DNA from 2 places in the Verrucosispora sp. WMMA2121 genome. Region 2 is predicted to be linked to the other one. Evidence: riboswitches for the same ligand, from Rfam matches in the RefSeq annotation. Region 2 holds a riboswitch; the other holds the start of a gene.

Region 1 (8,159 bases), 1.2 Mb from region 2:
GAGTACCGCGACTACCTGGAGGTGCACGGGCTGTCGGTGCAGCTCACCGAGGCACTCGCCGAGTACTGGCACAAGCGGGTCCGGGCCGAGCTGCGGCTGCCCGACGGCCGTACGGTCGCCGACGACGACCCGGCCGACCTGGCCGGCCTGCTGCGCACCGACTACCGGGGCTGCCGGTACGCGTTCGGCTACCCGGCCTGCCCCGACCTGGAGGACCGGGCGAAGATCGTGGAGCTGCTCGGCGCCGAACGGATCGGCGTGCAGCTGTCCGAGGAGTTCCAGCTGATGCCGGAGCAGGCCACCGACGCCATCGTCGTCCACCACCCCGAGGCCAGCTACTTCAACGCCAAGTGACGCGTGATGTCGATGGGTGCGTCGAAGCTGTCCCGGTCTGCGGCGTGGTGACCTGATGGAATGACCTGATCGGTCAGCGTTTCATCGAGAGTGCTTCAGGCCGGCGAAGACGATCGCGAGCGTACGGGATTGCAGTTGCTCGTCCCATCCGCCGTGCAGGGCGCCCTGACATGTGCCGGCAAGGAGCGCCATCACCTCGGGTAGCCGTACCGAGGCGGCGACGGCGCCGGTGCGCTGGGCCTGCTCCAGCAGCGAACTCATCGCCTCCGCCAGGTGCCCCACCGCGTCGGTCAGGCGAATGTCCACTCCGGAACCGGCGAGCAGGTCGACGGCGGTCTTCCTCGCTGCGGCCTGCGCCACCGTGTGCGTGAAGAACGAGAAGAGGTCGTGCTGCCCGGCGTCTTCGGCGAGCTGGGTGAGCAGCCGCTTCATGATTGCGGTGAGCAGGTCGTTCTTGGTGGGGAAGTGACGAAAAACGGTGCCGATGGCAACGCCGGCCCGTCGGGCCACCTCCTCGGTGGAGGCGCGGGAGCCGAACTCGGCGAAGACCGCCTCGGCGGCGTCCAGGATGCGCGTCCGGTTGCGCTGCGCGTCGGCACGCAGCGGCGGCCCCTCTACCAAAGTGAGTCTCCACTCATTATCCTCGGTCCTGAAGTCGAGTCCTGACTCATTATCCAGGGGAAGACATGACGCCAAGCGAGATCTTCGACAGCATGCGTGCTCGGTGGCTCGCGGACCTGTCCACCTGGGAAGCTGACACGCTCGCCGACGATGTGGTGATCGAGACACCGTTCGCCGTGCCCGGCCGCCCTACGCGCATCGAGGGCAGGCAGAGCGTGCTGGAATACACGCAAGCAGGCCGGGCGGCGTTCCCGGTCCGGTTCCATGACTGCCGCAACGTGGTTGTGCACGAGACCGGCGACCCCGACGTGATCGTGGTCGAGTACGAACTGGTCGGCACTCACACGGCGACCGGGGTTACCGCCTCGGCGCCGTTCATCGGGGTACTGCGGACCAGCCACGGCAAATTGGCCCAGTGGCGCGAGTATCAGCACACCCTCGCCATCGCTGAGGCCGTCGGCCAGGCGTAGGTCGACTGCCGAGGTGCTCCGGTGGTCAGTACGCCGGCCGGAAGTCCGGGCCGTCGGCTGTCGTCACCAATTCCCAGCCGAAGGCTTTCAGGGTGATGTCGGTGCGGGCGCCGAAGGTGTGGACCAGTCTGGCGACCGGCCCGTCCGGCAGGCTGTCGCCGACCGTGGCGAATACCTCGGCCGGGTTTTCGCCGAGCTGCTGTGCCACGATCCACGGCACCGCCAGAGCCACCATGAAGTCCCGGTCGTCGTCGGACGTCAGACATCGGGCGAGGCCGGTCGCCAGCACTGAGCGGCGTAGCAGATCGACGGAGCTCTGGCGCAATGCCAGGGTGGCGAGGCGGGCGCCGTAGCGACCGAGGGCGAGCGCGTTGGTGGGGTCGAGGGAGCGTACGAAGCTCTGCTCGATGCGTCGCGGAGCGCGGGCGAGGATCTCCTCCGCGAGTCGGTCCTGCTTCCCTGGGATTCGCTCCAGGTTGGGTTGCACCCGGCCAGGATGGCAGAACCGCGCGAGGTCAGCACTCGGCACTGCCGAGGCGTGCGAACTCGTCGAGGGAGACGTACTTCGGTACCTCGTCGTTGTTCACGATTGCGGTGATCATGACTGATCCTGGTTGCAGGCCGGCCAGCTCGGGCAGCCGGAAGGTAACCGAGTGGGTGGTGAAGCTGTTGTTGCCGGCGACGCCGTACATGCGGAAGGCGGCGCGCCGATCAGGGGCCGGATCGGGCGGGAATCCCGGCAGTTGGACGGTGGCCGGCGAGGTCACGTCCATAGGTAGGTCGTAGTCCCAGCCGGGCCAACTCGGCCAGTTTGCGGACGGGGCCGGCGCGCCGGAGGGGTGGGCGAGACCGCGCTTTCGGTGGCGACAGGTCCGCGCGAGTCGCCATGTCGCCGACACGTGCCCGGCTCGTTCGGCGGTTGCTGCCGCCGCACGTCGGAGCCGAGTACCGTCGATTGTGGCGGTTCGCTGGTGTGGAGGCCAGCAGATCGCCGCATAGTCCTTCACCCGGGAGCTTCGTCATGCCGCCGAGCGCGCGCACCATCGTTGACCCACGGTTTCCCGCTGAGCTTGCCCGACTTCGACGTGTCCGTGGCCTGTCACTGCGTGATCTGGCCCGCCTCGCGTACGTCGGGAAGAGCTACGTGCACGACCTCGAGACGGGCCGGACCCGACCGTCCCGAGAACTCGCCGCGCACCTTGACGACACCCTTCAGGCCGGCGGGACGCTGGCCGCGATGGTCGTCGATGCGCCGACCGTGACCACCCCCGACGACGATGACCGCCTGGCGTACGTGCTCGCCGAACCGACCCGCCTCGACGCCGCTGCGGTGCGGCTGCTCGCCGAGGTGCTGGCCGCGCAACGCCGCCTCGACGACGTCCTGCCGGCTCCGGTGACACTGCCGGCGATGGTGGCGCAGTGGTCCACCATGCAGCAACTCGCCGAGCGGGCTGCCGGGCCGTACGCCGGCCAACTGCACGAGGTGGTGGCGGAGTGGACGCAGTTCGTCGGCTGGTTGCATGCGGAAGCCCGCAACGACGGTGAGGCGATACAGGTGCTGATCGAGGCCGCCAGGCAGGCCGACGCCGTTGACAGTGGCCCGCTCGCGGCGCAGGTGGAGAACTTCCGAGGCTACGTGGAGCGGCAGCGAGGCAACCCGCGCGGCATCGTGCGCCACTTCCTCACCGCGTACCACACACCCGGGGCGACGGCGCTGCAACGCGTCGGCGACGCGGTCCAGGCCGCCCATGGGTTTGCGCTACTCGGCGACCGGCACTCGGCGGTAGGGCTCCTCGGGGAGGCAAGCGACCTCACCGAGGCGGCCGAGCGCGAGCAGGCGCCGGTCCTGGCCTACTGGCTGACGCCCACGTTCAGCCGGATGGGTCTCGGTCTGGCCTATCTGGCGCTCGGCGACACGTCGGCCGGCATCGACAACCTGCGGGTCGGGTTGGCCGGGTTGCCGCCTGACCAGCGGGACGCCGCATGGACGCAGGAGTATCGGCAGGCACTCGCGGTCGCCACCGGCTGAGCTGTCCGTCAACCGTCCCGGACAGGACGCCGGACGCCCCGCACCTGCCCTGCTTGCCCACCGCCATCGCACGATTCTTGTGGGTGGTGGCGGTGCGCCCCCACGTACCGCCGCCCCCGTCCCCGAACTCCGGCGGAGGTGATGGTGTGAGCAGGTGGCACAGGTTCTGGTGGTGGCTGCGGCGGCGGCCGAGGCCGCTGGCTGACGGCGGGCAGTGGCGGGAGGCTGTCGAGCAGGAGGCCGCCCGGCAACGCCTGCTCGACCAGGCCCGGCGCATCGCCCGGTGGCCGGCATGACTCGGCGTGCCGTCAGCTATCGGGACGCGATGGCCGCCGAGGCGGTGCGAATCGGCCGGGCCGTCGACGCCCTGCCCGCCCGGATCGCCGACGAGCACCTGCCGCGCCGGCCGGAGTGGACATGCGCCAGCTGCGAGGGCGAACCGCCGTGGCCGTGCGCCCCAGCGCGGGTGCGACTCGCCGAGGCGTACGGCCGGGACCGGGTGGGCCTGTCGATGTACGCGGGTGCCTTGTTGACGGCGGCGTTGGACGACCTGCCGCGCGAGGATCCCGGCGAGCTGACGACCCGGTTCCTGGCGTGGCTGAGGTGCACCTGCGGGACGGGTAGCCACGCCGGGGCGTGACCGACGATCGGCACCCCGGCGCATCCGCCGTCCTTTTCGTACGCCCGCCTGCCTGCGACCGGTCAAGCACGGACCGGCGTAGCCGAATGTGACCTCCGTTGCAGGACACGCCGACACACCATCTGGTGTCTTGCGTTCGCGGGTAGCCCATATATGGTGTCACCCGTAGCTGGTTCGGCGCCCACCCGGGGCGGCCGAGGCAAGAGGGAACCCGGTGGGAATCCGGGGCTGCCCCGCAGCGGTGAGTGGGAACGACAGCCGTCACGAAGCACTGGGCCACGGCCTGGGAAGCGACGGCCAGTAGGAGCGCGTGAGCACGCCCACGAGTCCGAAGACCTGCCAGCACGCCGCCCGCACTCGTGGGCGGCGGCCGCAGGCCGCGTGGGACGGCCGACGCCAGGAACGGGCCGTGCCGCCTGCGCGGATCCCGTGGCGTCCTCCCGCGTGTCCGAGGCCCCGAGCAGACGGCGCGAGGAGAGAGACGTGACGGTCGTGCGGGAGGCGCCCGCCTCCGAGGCAGGTGTGTCGGAGCAGCGCCGGCAGGTGATGCAGGTCCGCAAGCGCGACGGCGCCACGGAACCGGTGGACGTCAACAAGATCGTCCGGGCGGTGGAGCGGTGGGTGACCGACCTCGACGAGGTCGATCCGCTGCGGGTGGCCACCAAGACCATCAGCGGTCTGTACGACGGTGCCACCACCGCCGAACTGGACAAGCTGTCCATCCAGACGGCCGCCGAGCTGATCGGTACGGAGCCGCAGTACTCGAAGCTGGCGGCGCGGCTGCTGGCCGCGTACGTGGACAAGGAGGTCCGTGGGCAGCAGGTGGCGAGCTTCAGCCAGTCCATCCGGTACGCGCACGGCCTGGGGCTGATCGGGGACGCCACGGCCGATTTCGTGGCCCGTAACGCGCGCAAGCTGGACGACGCGGTGGACCCGGACGGCGACCTGCGGTTCGAGTACTTCGGGCTGCGTACGGTCGCGGACCGCTACCTGCTGCGGCATCCGCAGACCCGGCTGGTGGTGGAGACGCCGCAGTACTGGCTGCTACGGGTGGCCTGCGGGCTGTCGCAGACGCCGGGCGAGGCGATCGCGTTCTACCGGCTGATGTCGAGCCTGGCGTATCTGCCCAGTTCACCGACGCTGTTCAACTCGGGCACCCGGCACACCCAGATGTCGTCGTGTTTCCTTGTCGACTCCCCGCGCGACGAACTCGACTCGATCTACGAGCGTTACCACCAGGTGGCGAAGCTGTCGAAGTTCTCCGGCGGGATCGGCATCTCCTGGTCGCGGGTGCGGGGTCGGGGTGCGCTGATCCGGGGCACCAACGGCAGGTCGAACGGCATCGTGCCGTTCCTGAAGACGCTCGACGCCGGGGTGGCGGCGGTCAACCAGGGTGGCCGACGCAAGGGCGCGGCCTGCGTGTACCTGGAGCCGTGGCACCCGGACATCGAGGAGTTCCTGGAGTTGCGGGACAACACCGGGGAGGAGTCCCGGCGTACCCACAACCTGAACCTGGCCAACTGGATCCCGGACGAGTTCATGCGGCGGGTCGAGGCCGACGGCGACTGGTCGCTGGTCGACCCGTCGGACGCGCCGGAGCTGCCGGACCTGTTCGGCGAGGCGTTCGACGAGGCGTACCGGGCGGCGGAGAAGAAGGCCGTCCGGACGGTCAAGGCCCGCGACCTGTACGGCCGGATGATGCGTACGCTCGCGCAGACCGGCAACGGGTGGATGACGTTCAAGGACGCCGCGAACCGGCTGTCCAACCAGACCGGTGCGCCCGGCAACACGATCCACCTGTCGAACCTGTGTACCGAGATCCTGGAGGTCAACAACGACACCGAGACGGCCGTGTGCAACCTCGGCTCGGTGAACCTGGGCGCGCACGTCACCGCCGACGGCGTCGACTGGGAGAAGCTGCGCGCGACGGTACGCACGGCGGTGGTGTTCCTCGACCGGGTGATCGACATCAACTACTACCCGGCCGAGCAGACGGCGGTGTCGAACCCGCGCTGGCGTCCGGTCGGGCTCGGGCTGATGGGCCTGCAGGACGCATTGTTCACCCTGCGCCTGCCGTTCGACTCGGCGTCGGCACGGGAGCTGTCGACCCGGGTGCAGGAGGAGATCTTCCTGACCGCGCTGGAGACGTCGGTGGGGCTGGCCGAGCGGTTCGGCCCGCACCCCGCGTACGCCGAGACCCGGGCCGCGAAGGGTGAGTTGCATCCCGACCTGTGGGGCGCGGAGGTGACGCAGGCGCAACGGTGGACCGCGCTGCGGGAGCGGGTCGCCCGCCACGGGCTGCGGAACTCGCTGCTGGTGGCGATCGCGCCGACCGCCACCATCGCCTCGATCGCCGGGTGTTACGAGTGCATCGAGCCGCAGGTGTCCAACCTGTTCAAGCGGGAGACGATGTCCGGTGAGTTCCTCCAGATCAACACGTACCTGGTCCGGGAGCTGAAGGCGCGCGGGCTGTGGACGGCACCGATCCGGGAGCAGATCAAGCGGGCCGAAGGGTCGGTGCAGGGCATCGCCGAGCTGCCGGCGGACGTGCGGGAGCTGTTCCGGACCGCGTGGGAGCTGCCGCAGCGGGCGCTGATCGACCTGGCCGCCGCCCGGGCGCCGTTCATCGACCAGTCGCAGTCGCTGAACCTGTTCCTGAGCGCGCCGACCATCGGCAAGCTCTCCTCAATGTACCTGTACGCCTGGAAGGCCGGGCTGAAGACCACCTACTACCTGCGGTCGCGTCCCGCGACCCGGATCCAGCAGGCCACCGTCGCCGTCACCCCGGCGATCAAGCCGGTCGTCGCGGTCAGCGACGACGAGGCGTTGGCCTGTTCCCTGGAGAACCCCGAGAGCTGCGAGGCGTGCCAGTGACCACCGTTTCCGAACCCGACACCGGCCAGCGGCAGATGCTGCTCGATCCCGGCATGGACCTGACCCTGCGGCCGATGCGGTACCCGCAGTTCTTCGACCGGTTCAAGGACGCCATCAAGAACACCTGGACCGTGGAGGAGGTCGACCTGCACGCCGACCTCGCCGACCTGGCCAAGCTGTCCCCGGCGGAGCAGCACCTCGTGTCCCGGCTGGTCGCCTTCTTCGCCACCGGCGACACCATCGTGGCCAACAACCTCGTGCTCAACCTCTACCAACACGTCAACTCGCCGGAGGGACGGCTCTACCTGTCGCGGCAACTGTTCGAGGAGGCGGTGCACGTCCAGTTCTACCTGAACCTGCTGGACACCTACGTGCCGGACGAGCGGGAGCGGTTCGCGGCGTTCGCCGCCGTGGAGAACATCCCGTCGATCGCCCGCAAGGCCGAGTTCTGCTTCAAGTGGATCGACTCGATCTTCGAGCTGCGCGAGTTGCGGACCCGCGCGGACCGGCGCGCCTTCCTGCTGAACCTGATCTGCTTCGCCGCCTGCATCGAGGGACTGTTCTTCTACGGCGCCTTCGCCTACGTGTACTTCCTGCGGTCCCGGGGTCTGCTGCACGGCCTGGCCTCCGGCACCAACTTTGTGTTCCGGGACGAGTCGATGCACATGGCCTTCGCCTTCGACGTGGTCGACACCGTACGCGCCGAGGAGCCGGACCTGTTCGACGACGAGATGCGCCAGCAGGTCCGCGACATGCTCGCCGAGGCCGTCGAGTGCGAGGTGCAGTTCGCCGCCGACCTGCTCGAACAGGGCGTGTCCGGGCTGTCCCTGGCCGACATGCGCGAATATCTCCAGCACGTCGCCGACCGCCGGCTGGCGCAGTTGGAGATCGAGCCGCTGTACGGGTCGAAGAACCCGTTCGCCTTCATGGAGTTGCAGGACGTGCAGGAGTTGTCCAACTTCTTCGAACGGCGGGTGTCGGCCTACCAGGTCGGAGTCTCCGGCACGGTCGCCTTCGACGACGACTTCTGACGGCGGTCCCATCCGCTGACCGAGGGCCGGCCCGGCGATGATCCTGCCGATCGTCGCCGAGCCGGGCCGCCGGCCGGTCTCAGACCCGGCTGGCGGTCCTTTCGACGGCGGGCTGGTCGTTCGGGTGGAACAGCAGGTGG
Region 2 (8,159 bases):
GCTCGACGACGACGAGGCGCTCACCGCGAGCTGCAACTATCTGGCGTCCGCCTACTTCCGTCGGGGCGAGACGCAGCGGTGCCTGGAATTCATGGAGCCTGCGATGGCGGCGGGGCAGCGCCTCGGTAACAAGGCGTGGCTCGCGGTTCTGCACGGCAACGTGAGCATCATCTACCTGAACGCCGGACGACATCCGGAGGCTATCGCCCACGGCTTGCAGGCGCTTCGGGAGTTGCGTGACACGATTGAACCGGACCCGGACGTTCCCCGTCTGCTGAGTGGGCTCGGAGAGATCTACGCGATCACCGGGCGATACGAAGAAGGGCTTCTGCACCTACGGCGTTCGCTGTTCCTCGCCGCGGAGAACGGTGACCAGCAGGTCGTGGCCAACGTCCTCCGCAACATCGGTTCCATTCGCTCCCGTCAGGGCGCGCAAGGGTACGCGAAGCGTCTCCTCACCGCATCCTTGCTGATCTATCGTCGTTTCGGGACCGAGTGGGGCGAGGGCGAGGTGCTCAACGAGCTCGCCTCCATCGAACTCGCCCTGGGCAGGCCAGATCTGGCCGCGCAGGTGTACCACGAGGTGATCCACGCGCTGCGGGACAAGAGAAACCCGGGCATCGAATCCGCAGCCCACAACGGGCTCGGACGGGCCGCTCTCGCCGCCGGCGACGTTCACGCCGCGCGTGAGCACTTCGAGGCTGCCCTGGAACTGGTGCGCGAAATCGGTCACCGTCGCGAGTTCGCAATTTCTCTCGACGGCATCGCGTGCTGCCTGGTGGCCGCTGAGCCTGACCGCGCTCGGACACTGTGGCGGCGAGCCCTGAAGCTCCTGATCGAGCTCGACATGCCGGAACGCTTCGAGGTGGAGAAGCGGTTGACCGAGGCGGAGCGTCGGCAGCCCGCCGTTCGGTGACGAGTACGGACTTCCGTTATCCGACCGGTGGGCGCGGCGGCGAGTAGGCACATCTTCCGGTACGTCTGTGGCCCGTGCTGAACTGCGAGTTCGGGAAGTTGTGGCGGCCGCAAGGTCTTCGCAAGCCTCCACAACATTCTCTCAACGGATGCACCGCCGAGGCTCACTACATTGCTGGCTAGTGATCGGTGGAGAAGCGGTGCCGCGCACGAAGTAGCCGAATCAGTCGAACAGGTCATGGCAACCCGGTTCCGGCGACTGGAAACGCATCGGGGGCGGGCGCGGGCCGACAACCCACCATTCCCGGTGACCCACCGGGGCCGCCTGCCCAGCGGATGGGCAGGCGATCCAACCTCCCGAGTGAGGAGAATTGATGAGCGGAACACTGCTGCGGGTTGGACTCGCTGCGCTGTTCGCCGTCGCGGTGCCCGGCCTGCTCGCCGCACCGGCCAGCGGTTCGCCGGCTGCCGACGACCCGAGCCCGGCGTTGCCCCTGTCCACCGACGTCGCCGACCGATATCCGTCGAGCCCGTGTGACCCGAACGGCACCACCACGTCCGACAGCACCATCGCAAGCCAACTCAACGGTCAGCTGACCGGCACCATGGCTGGCGCGATGACCGCGTACCGCGTCTCCTGCGCTCGTATGGTCGTCGACACGGTCCGCGACCGCGACCTGGCCTCGCGCGCGGCGGTCATCGCCATCACCACCACGATCGTGGAAAGCACCATCCAGAACATCAATGTGGAACTCGACCACGACAGCCTCGGCCTGTTCCAGCAGCGTGCTTCCTGGGGCACTGCGGCTCAGCGTCTGAACCCCACCTGGGCCACCAATGCGTTCCTCGACAAGATGATCCGCGAGTATCCGAACAATTCGTGGATGACCGCGCAGATCGGGGACGTGTGCCAGGACGTACAGGGATCGAAGTTCCCGGAGCGTTACCAGCCCCAGGCCGCTGACGCACAACGCATTGTCGAGGCGCTCTGGTCCGTGTCTGAGCCCGGTGGTCCGGCTGTGGTGCGGGCGGAGGGTGAGTACCACCTGTTCGGGGTCAGTCCGAGTGGTCAGCTCAGCCAGAACACCTGGCGACCCGGCGGCTGGCTCGGCTGGGAATCCCTCGGCGGCACCGTCGCCGGCACCCCCGCCGTCACCTACCACGACGGCCAGTACGACGTGTTCGCCCGCAGCCCCCGAGGCGTCGTCTACCAGAAAACCTGGCAAGGCACCTGGAGCGACTGGAAAAGTCTCGGCGGCATCATCCAAGGCGGCCTCGCCGCCGTCTACGTCAACGGCGAACACCACGTCTTCGGAATCAGCCCCAGCGGCCAGTTGAGTCAGAACACCTGGCGAAACGGCAGCTGGCTCGGCTGGGAAGCCCTCGGCGGCACCGTCGCCGGCACCCCCGCCGTCACCTACCACGACGGCCAGTACGACGTCTTCGCCCGCAGCCCCGGCGGCACCGTCTACCAGAAAACCTGGCAAGGCACCTGGAGCGACTGGAAACACATCGGCGGCACCCTCGGCTGACAACGCTCGTCGATGCCGAGGCCGGTTGGCCGGCACGGGTTACCCCGTGCCGGCCAACCGGTCCTTCATACAGTTCCGCTCAGGTCGGTACCACCCGGCCCGGTGCGGTCAGCTCCCGCGTACCTCGGCGGCGGCGGCCACCAGGTGCCGGAGAGACGCCTCGACCTCCGGATAGCCGCGCGTCTTGAGGCCGCAGTCCGGATTCACCCACAACCGGCGGGCCGGCACGGCCGCGACGGCCCGGCGCAGCGCCTCGACCACCTCGTCGCGCGACGGCACCCGGGGCGAGTGGATGTCCCAGACCCCGGGGCCCACACCCCGGCCGTAGCCGATCGCGGCCAGGTCGTCGAGGATCTCCATCTTGGACCGGGACGCCTCGATGCTGGTGACGTCGGCGTCGAGGGCGTCGATGGCACCGATCACCTCGCCGAACTCCGAGTAGCACAGGTGGGTGTGGATCTGGGTGTCGTCGGCGACGCCGCTGGTGGCCAGCCGGAACGCCGCCACCGCCCAGTCCAGGTACGTCTTCTGGTCGGCCCTGCGCAGCGGCAGCGTCTCCCGTAGCGCCGGCTCGTCGACCTGGATGACCCGGATCCCGGCGGACTCCAGGTCGCGGCACTCGTCGCGAAGGGCGAGCGCGACCTGGTCGGCGGTGTCCGCGAGGGGCTGATCGGTACGGACGAACGACCAGGCCAGGATGGTGACCGGACCGGTGAGCATGCCCTTGACCGGTCTGCTGGTCAACGACTGCGCGTAGGTGGACCACGCGACGGTCATCGGTGCCTTGCGTGACACGTCGCCGTAGATGATCGGCGGGCGTACGCAGCGGGAGCCGTAGGACTGCACCCAGCCGTGCCGCGTGGCGGCGAAACCGTCGAGTTGCTCGCCGAAGTACTGCACCATGTCGTTGCGTTCCGGCTCCCCGTGCACGAGCACGTCCAGACCCAGCTGTTCCTGCAACCGGACGACCTGCTCCACCTCGGTGCGCATCCGGGACGCGTAGCCGGCGTCGTCGAGGCTGCCGGCCCGGTGCGCGGCGCGGGCCCTCCGCAGCTCGGCGGTCTGCGGGAACGACCCGATCGTGGTGGTCGGCAACTCCGGCAGACCCAGTCGTTCCTGCTGCCGGGCGGCCCGGGTGGGATAGTCGCCGCGCTGCCGGTCGGCCGGGCGCAGCGCGGCGAGGCGGCCGCGTACGTCGTCGTGACGCCAGTTTGCCGGGGTGGCCGGCAGGGGCGCGGGCAGCGCGGTGGTGCCGTCGCGCAGCGCGCGGCCGAGCACGACGATCTCGTCGACCTTCTGCCGGGCGAACGCCAGCCGCTCGGACAGCCGGGGGTCGAGATGCGTCTCGGCGGACAGGTCGACCGGAACGTGCAACAGCGAGCAGGACGACGAGACGGCGACGTGGTCGGCCAGCCCGGCGACCGTCGCGCCGGCCGCGACAGCGGCCCGCAGGTCGGTACGCCAGACGTTCCGACCGTCGACTAGGCCGGCGACGATGGTCTTGCCACCGAGTGGTCCGGCGGCGGCGAGACGGTGCAGGTTGCCCGCGCCGGCGACCAGGTCCAGACCGACGGCGTCGACCGGGGTGTCCAGCAGGGCCGGCAGCGCGTCGCCGAGGTCACCGAAGTAGGTCGCCACGAAGATCCGCGGTCGGTGCGTGAGGTCGCCGAGCCGGGTGTAGGCGCGGCGCAGGGCGTCGATCTCGGCTGGGCTACGGTCGGCGGCGTAGGCGGGCTCGTCCAGTTGCACCCAGCTGACGCCCGCGTGCGCCAGCTCGGCGAGAATCCGGGCGTACGTCTGGACCAGGTCGTCGAGCCGAGCGAACGGGTCGACGCCCTTGGCCAGCAGCAGGAACGTGGCCGGTCCGACGAACACCGGCCGGGTGGTGATGCCCAGGTCGCGGGCCTCGGCGTACTCGTCAAGCGCCTTCGCCGGGTTGGCGGTGAAGACGGTGTCCGGGGCGATCTCCGGCACCAGGTAGTGGTAGTTGGTGTCGAACCACTTCGTCAGCTCCAACGCCGGCTCGGCGTCGACACCACGTGCCATGGCGAAGTAGGTGTCCAGCGCGGACAGACCCAGCCGGGTGAACCGGTCCGGGACCGCGCCGACCGCGACCGCCGTGTCGAGCATCTGGTCGTAGTAGGAGAAGGTGTTCGACGGGATCGCGTCGAGACGGGCGTCGCGCAGCGTCCGCCACACCTGCGCCCGGAGGCCGGCGGCGGTGCCGGCCAGAGCCTCGGCGTCGATGGTGCCGGCCCAGTACGCCTCGACGGCCTTCTTCAGTTCACGGTTCGCGCCGATGCGTGGGTAGCCGAGCACGGTGCTCTGCCCGAATGCGGTACTCACCAAGGGTTCCTTCCCTCGAAGTGTCCGGCGGACACGGGAGGGAAGACGGGTACACCTCGGGTACCGGCTTCCGCCCTGGTCCTCCCACGGGACCGCCGGCGACGCACGCCGGCGGCGTGCGCAGCACTGGCAGGTCTTCGGACTCGCGGGCATGACACCAGGTCGCCTACTGGCCGTCGCTTCCCAGACCTCACGGTCCAGTGCTTTGTTGACGGCGGTCGTTCCCACTCACCGCTGCGGGGCAGTCCCGGATTCACACCGGGTTCCCTCTTACGACGCCCCACCCACCCGGGCGGGACGAACCAGCACCACCGGCCATCGTACGGGCCACACCGCCGGCTAAGCCCGAGGTGTCCGGCCTGCGGGACCGCGAGCAGGCCGGACACCGCACTAGCGCAGGTGCCGGGCGAAGAACCGGCCGGCGTCCTCCCCCGCGTACCAGGGCACACCGGTGTGTCCGCCCATGTTGGCGTGCAGCGTCTTCTCCGTGGAGCCGAAGGCGTCGAACAGCTCCAGCGCCGCCTGCCGGTCGTTGCCCTCGTCGTCCCACTGCAACAGCATGTGCAGCGGAATGGTGACCTGCCGGGCCTGTTCGACGATGAGGCGCGGGACGAAACTTCCGGCGAAGAGACCGGCGGCCACGATCCGGGGCTCCACCACCGCGAGTCGGACGCCGACCGAGATCACTCCCCCGGAGTACCCGACGGGGCCGCCGATCTCGGGCAGCGACAGGAGGGAGTCCAGGGCGGCCTGTGCTTCCGGGACCGCCCGGTCGACGAGCGGGAGGACGAGAGCGTCCACGATCTCGTCGCTCACCGCCTCGCCCGCCGCCAGCACCCGGTGCAGTTCGGCGCGAGCCTGCTCGGCGGCGGCCCAACGCGGCCGGTCACCGCTGCCGGGCAGCTCGACCGCGGCGGCGGCGAAGCCGTCCGCTGCGGCGCCCCGGGCCCGCGCCACCAGACGGGGGTACATCCGGCCCAGCCCCAGTGGCGGGTGACCGAGCAGGATCAGCGGAACCGGTGCGGTCGCGAACGCGGGTGTCCACAGGAAACCGGGGATGTCGCCGAGCGTGAACCCGCGTTCGAAGACGCCGTCGTCGAGGTGTCGTTCGGAGGTGAATCGCATGGTCGTGCCTTTCGGGAGTGCGTGTGAACGGCGCTCCCGGGCGACCTACCGCCCGACCGTGACCCCGGAGGGGAGCACCCATGTCGAAACGTTCACGGGTACCACCTCCTCGGTCTCTCGCACGGCCTTCGGGCAAACTAGCAGCGGGCCGTCCCGGTCCGCCACGGGGTTTCCCGCGCCGCTTCCGCTCGCCTCGCGCACTGTCGGCCGGTGAGGTTCACACCCCCAACCGGAACGCCTCGACATGCTGTTGGCGGGACGGAACCCGCAGGGCGCGCAGGCTGCGTCGCACGGTGCCGGCCATCGCCGCGGGACCGCACAGGTAGACGTCGCGCTCGGCGATGTCGGGGACCAGGCCGCGCAGACTCTCCGGACTGAACGGCTGGCTGCCGTCGGCGGTGCGACCGGTCAGCAGGTGCAGGCGGGCGCCCCTGGCCTGTGCCAGATCGCGCAGCTCATCGATCAGTACCGCGTCGGCGGGCGTGCGGGCCCGGTAGAGCACCACGACGTCTCCGGTCAACTCCGGGTCCTCCAGCAGCGCCCGGATCGGAGTGATGCCGATGCCACCGGCGATCAGCAGGCTGTTCTCCCGGGTGCGGGCGGCGGTGGTGAGGGCGCCGTACGGACCCTCGGCGTAGACCCGGGTGCCCACCGGCAACTGCCGCAGCCCGGCGCTGGTGGAGCCGATCGCCTTCGCCGTCAGCCGCAGCGTGCGACCGTCGGGCGCCGCCGACAGCGACCACGGGTTGACCTGCCACCAGGAGTTGTGCCCCGGGAAACGCCACCAGAAGAACTGGCCGGGACGGGCGCGCAGCCGGTCGAGGCGGTTGCCGGCAACGTGGACGGACACGACGTTGTCGGTCTCCGGCACCACCGCGACGACCCGCAGCCGGTGCCGGACGTTGCGCACCAGCGGCACGACCAGGCGGTTGGTCAGCAACGAGCCGACCGCGAAGGCCCACAACCCCCACCAGTAGGCCTTGGCGACGGCGCTGCCGGCGAACGAGGCGCCCTCGTAGATCTGGTGGATCACCGACAGCACGATCACCACGTACACCACCAGGTGGATGGCGTGCCAGAGCTCGTACGACATGCGGCGGCGGGCGATCCGTACCGAGGTGGAGGCCAGCACGCCGATCAGGACTGCGGCGATCATGCCGAGTAGCACCGGCATCTGCCGGGCCAGGTTCGGGATCTCGGCGAAGAACGAGATCCGGTCGATCTGTGCGTAGCCGAGCAGCACGAACGTCGGGTGCAGCACGACCAGCCAGAAGATCGCGAACCCGGTCCAGCGGTGCCAGTTGGTGAGCTTGTCCATGCCGATCCGCCGTTCCAGGAACGGCATCCGGCCGATCAGCAGCAGTTGCAGTGCCATCACGAAAGCCAGATGCAGGCCGAGGAAACGGCCGATCGCGGTCAGGGTGTTGGGCGTCGGCCGGCTCGGATGAGCGAACATGACCTGGAGGATCACCAGGTTGACCAGGACAAACGTCCAGAGCAGCAGGTACGCGGCCCGAGCCTGGCCGGTGCGGCGCACCGGACCTGCCGCGGCGGCGGTGAAGGTGGTCGTGGACATCGTGAGCCTTCCTGAAGCGGTCCCGGTCGGGGTGGCGTGGGATTCCGTTCCGTCTGCCTCAGCGTGCCAGCGTCGGCGTGCGCCCGGAAGCTCGCCGAGCACGATCGCAACCTGCCCGGTGCCGAGCCCGCGAGCGGCGAGGTCGCGGTGCCACCACACGCTGCGCCGCCGCCCGCGCCGCGACGTGTGGCTGCCAGGGGCGCAGGAAAGCCAGCCGGGGGCATGGTCAACGGAGCCGCCGGTTGCGAAACTGCTTCAATCTGCGTCGGTGGGGGCGATCGGACCCTCGACCCCTCCGGCAACCAGGCGGGCCGGCCGGACGACACCAAGGGCCGGTTCGGTGCGCCGGACCGCCAGCCCAGGCTGGCTCGACGCCGGCCCGACCCGGACGGAGGGAAGGAATGGCCAGCACACCGCTGTCCCTGCCGCAGTCGTCCGCGCGCGCCCCCGAGTTCGGCCGGGACGCGCTCATCGTCTGCGAGAACCTGGTGCGGATCTACCAGACCGGTTCGATCGAGGTGCAGGCACTGCAGGGACTGGACCTGACCGTGGCCGGCAGTGAGCTGGTCGCCGTCGTCGGTGCCTCCGGGTCGGGCAAGTCGACGTTGCTCTCCATCCTGGCCGGCATCGACGCCCCCACCGCCGGGCGGGTCCGGGTCGACCGG

The links. A riboswitch is a leader RNA that binds a small molecule or an ion and turns the genes downstream of it on or off. The one in region 2 is predicted to bind cobalamin.
Region 1: linked by a shared signal. The riboswitch ahead of O7605_RS23705 (ribonucleoside-diphosphate reductase subunit alpha) and the one ahead of metE (5-methyltetrahydropteroyltriglutamate--homocysteine S-methyltransferase) in region 2 are both predicted to bind cobalamin.

The regions. Positions count from the first base shown of each region.
Region 1 covers NZ_JAPZBH010000006.1:3,273,802-3,281,960, forward strand. The annotation lists gene metH (methionine synthase) at 1-354, shown strand, start outside; gene O7605_RS23670 (TetR/AcrR family transcriptional regulator) at 436-975, opposite strand; gene O7605_RS23675 (nuclear transport factor 2 family protein) at 1,041-1,445, shown strand; gene O7605_RS23680 (hypothetical protein) at 1,471-1,932, opposite strand; gene O7605_RS23685 (hypothetical protein) at 1,961-2,218, opposite strand; gene O7605_RS23690 (helix-turn-helix domain-containing protein) at 2,467-3,474, shown strand; gene O7605_RS23695 (hypothetical protein) at 3,621-3,770, shown strand; gene O7605_RS23700 (hypothetical protein) at 3,767-4,114, shown strand; cobalamin riboswitch at 4,268-4,472, shown strand; gene O7605_RS23705 (ribonucleoside-diphosphate reductase subunit alpha) at 4,661-6,988, shown strand; gene O7605_RS23710 (ribonucleotide-diphosphate reductase subunit beta) at 7,024-8,019, shown strand; gene O7605_RS23715 (ABC transporter ATP-binding protein) at 8,099-8,159, opposite strand, start outside.
Region 2 covers NZ_JAPZBH010000006.1:4,439,319-4,447,477, forward strand. The annotation lists gene O7605_RS28830 (AfsR/SARP family transcriptional regulator) at 1-916, shown strand, start outside; gene O7605_RS28835 (hypothetical protein) at 1,290-2,447, shown strand; gene metE (5-methyltetrahydropteroyltriglutamate--homocysteine S-methyltransferase) at 2,556-4,793, opposite strand; cobalamin riboswitch at 4,905-5,115, opposite strand; gene O7605_RS28845 (alpha/beta hydrolase) at 5,184-5,918, opposite strand; gene O7605_RS28850 (ferredoxin reductase family protein) at 6,136-7,494, opposite strand; gene O7605_RS28855 (ABC transporter ATP-binding protein) at 7,896-8,159, shown strand, end outside.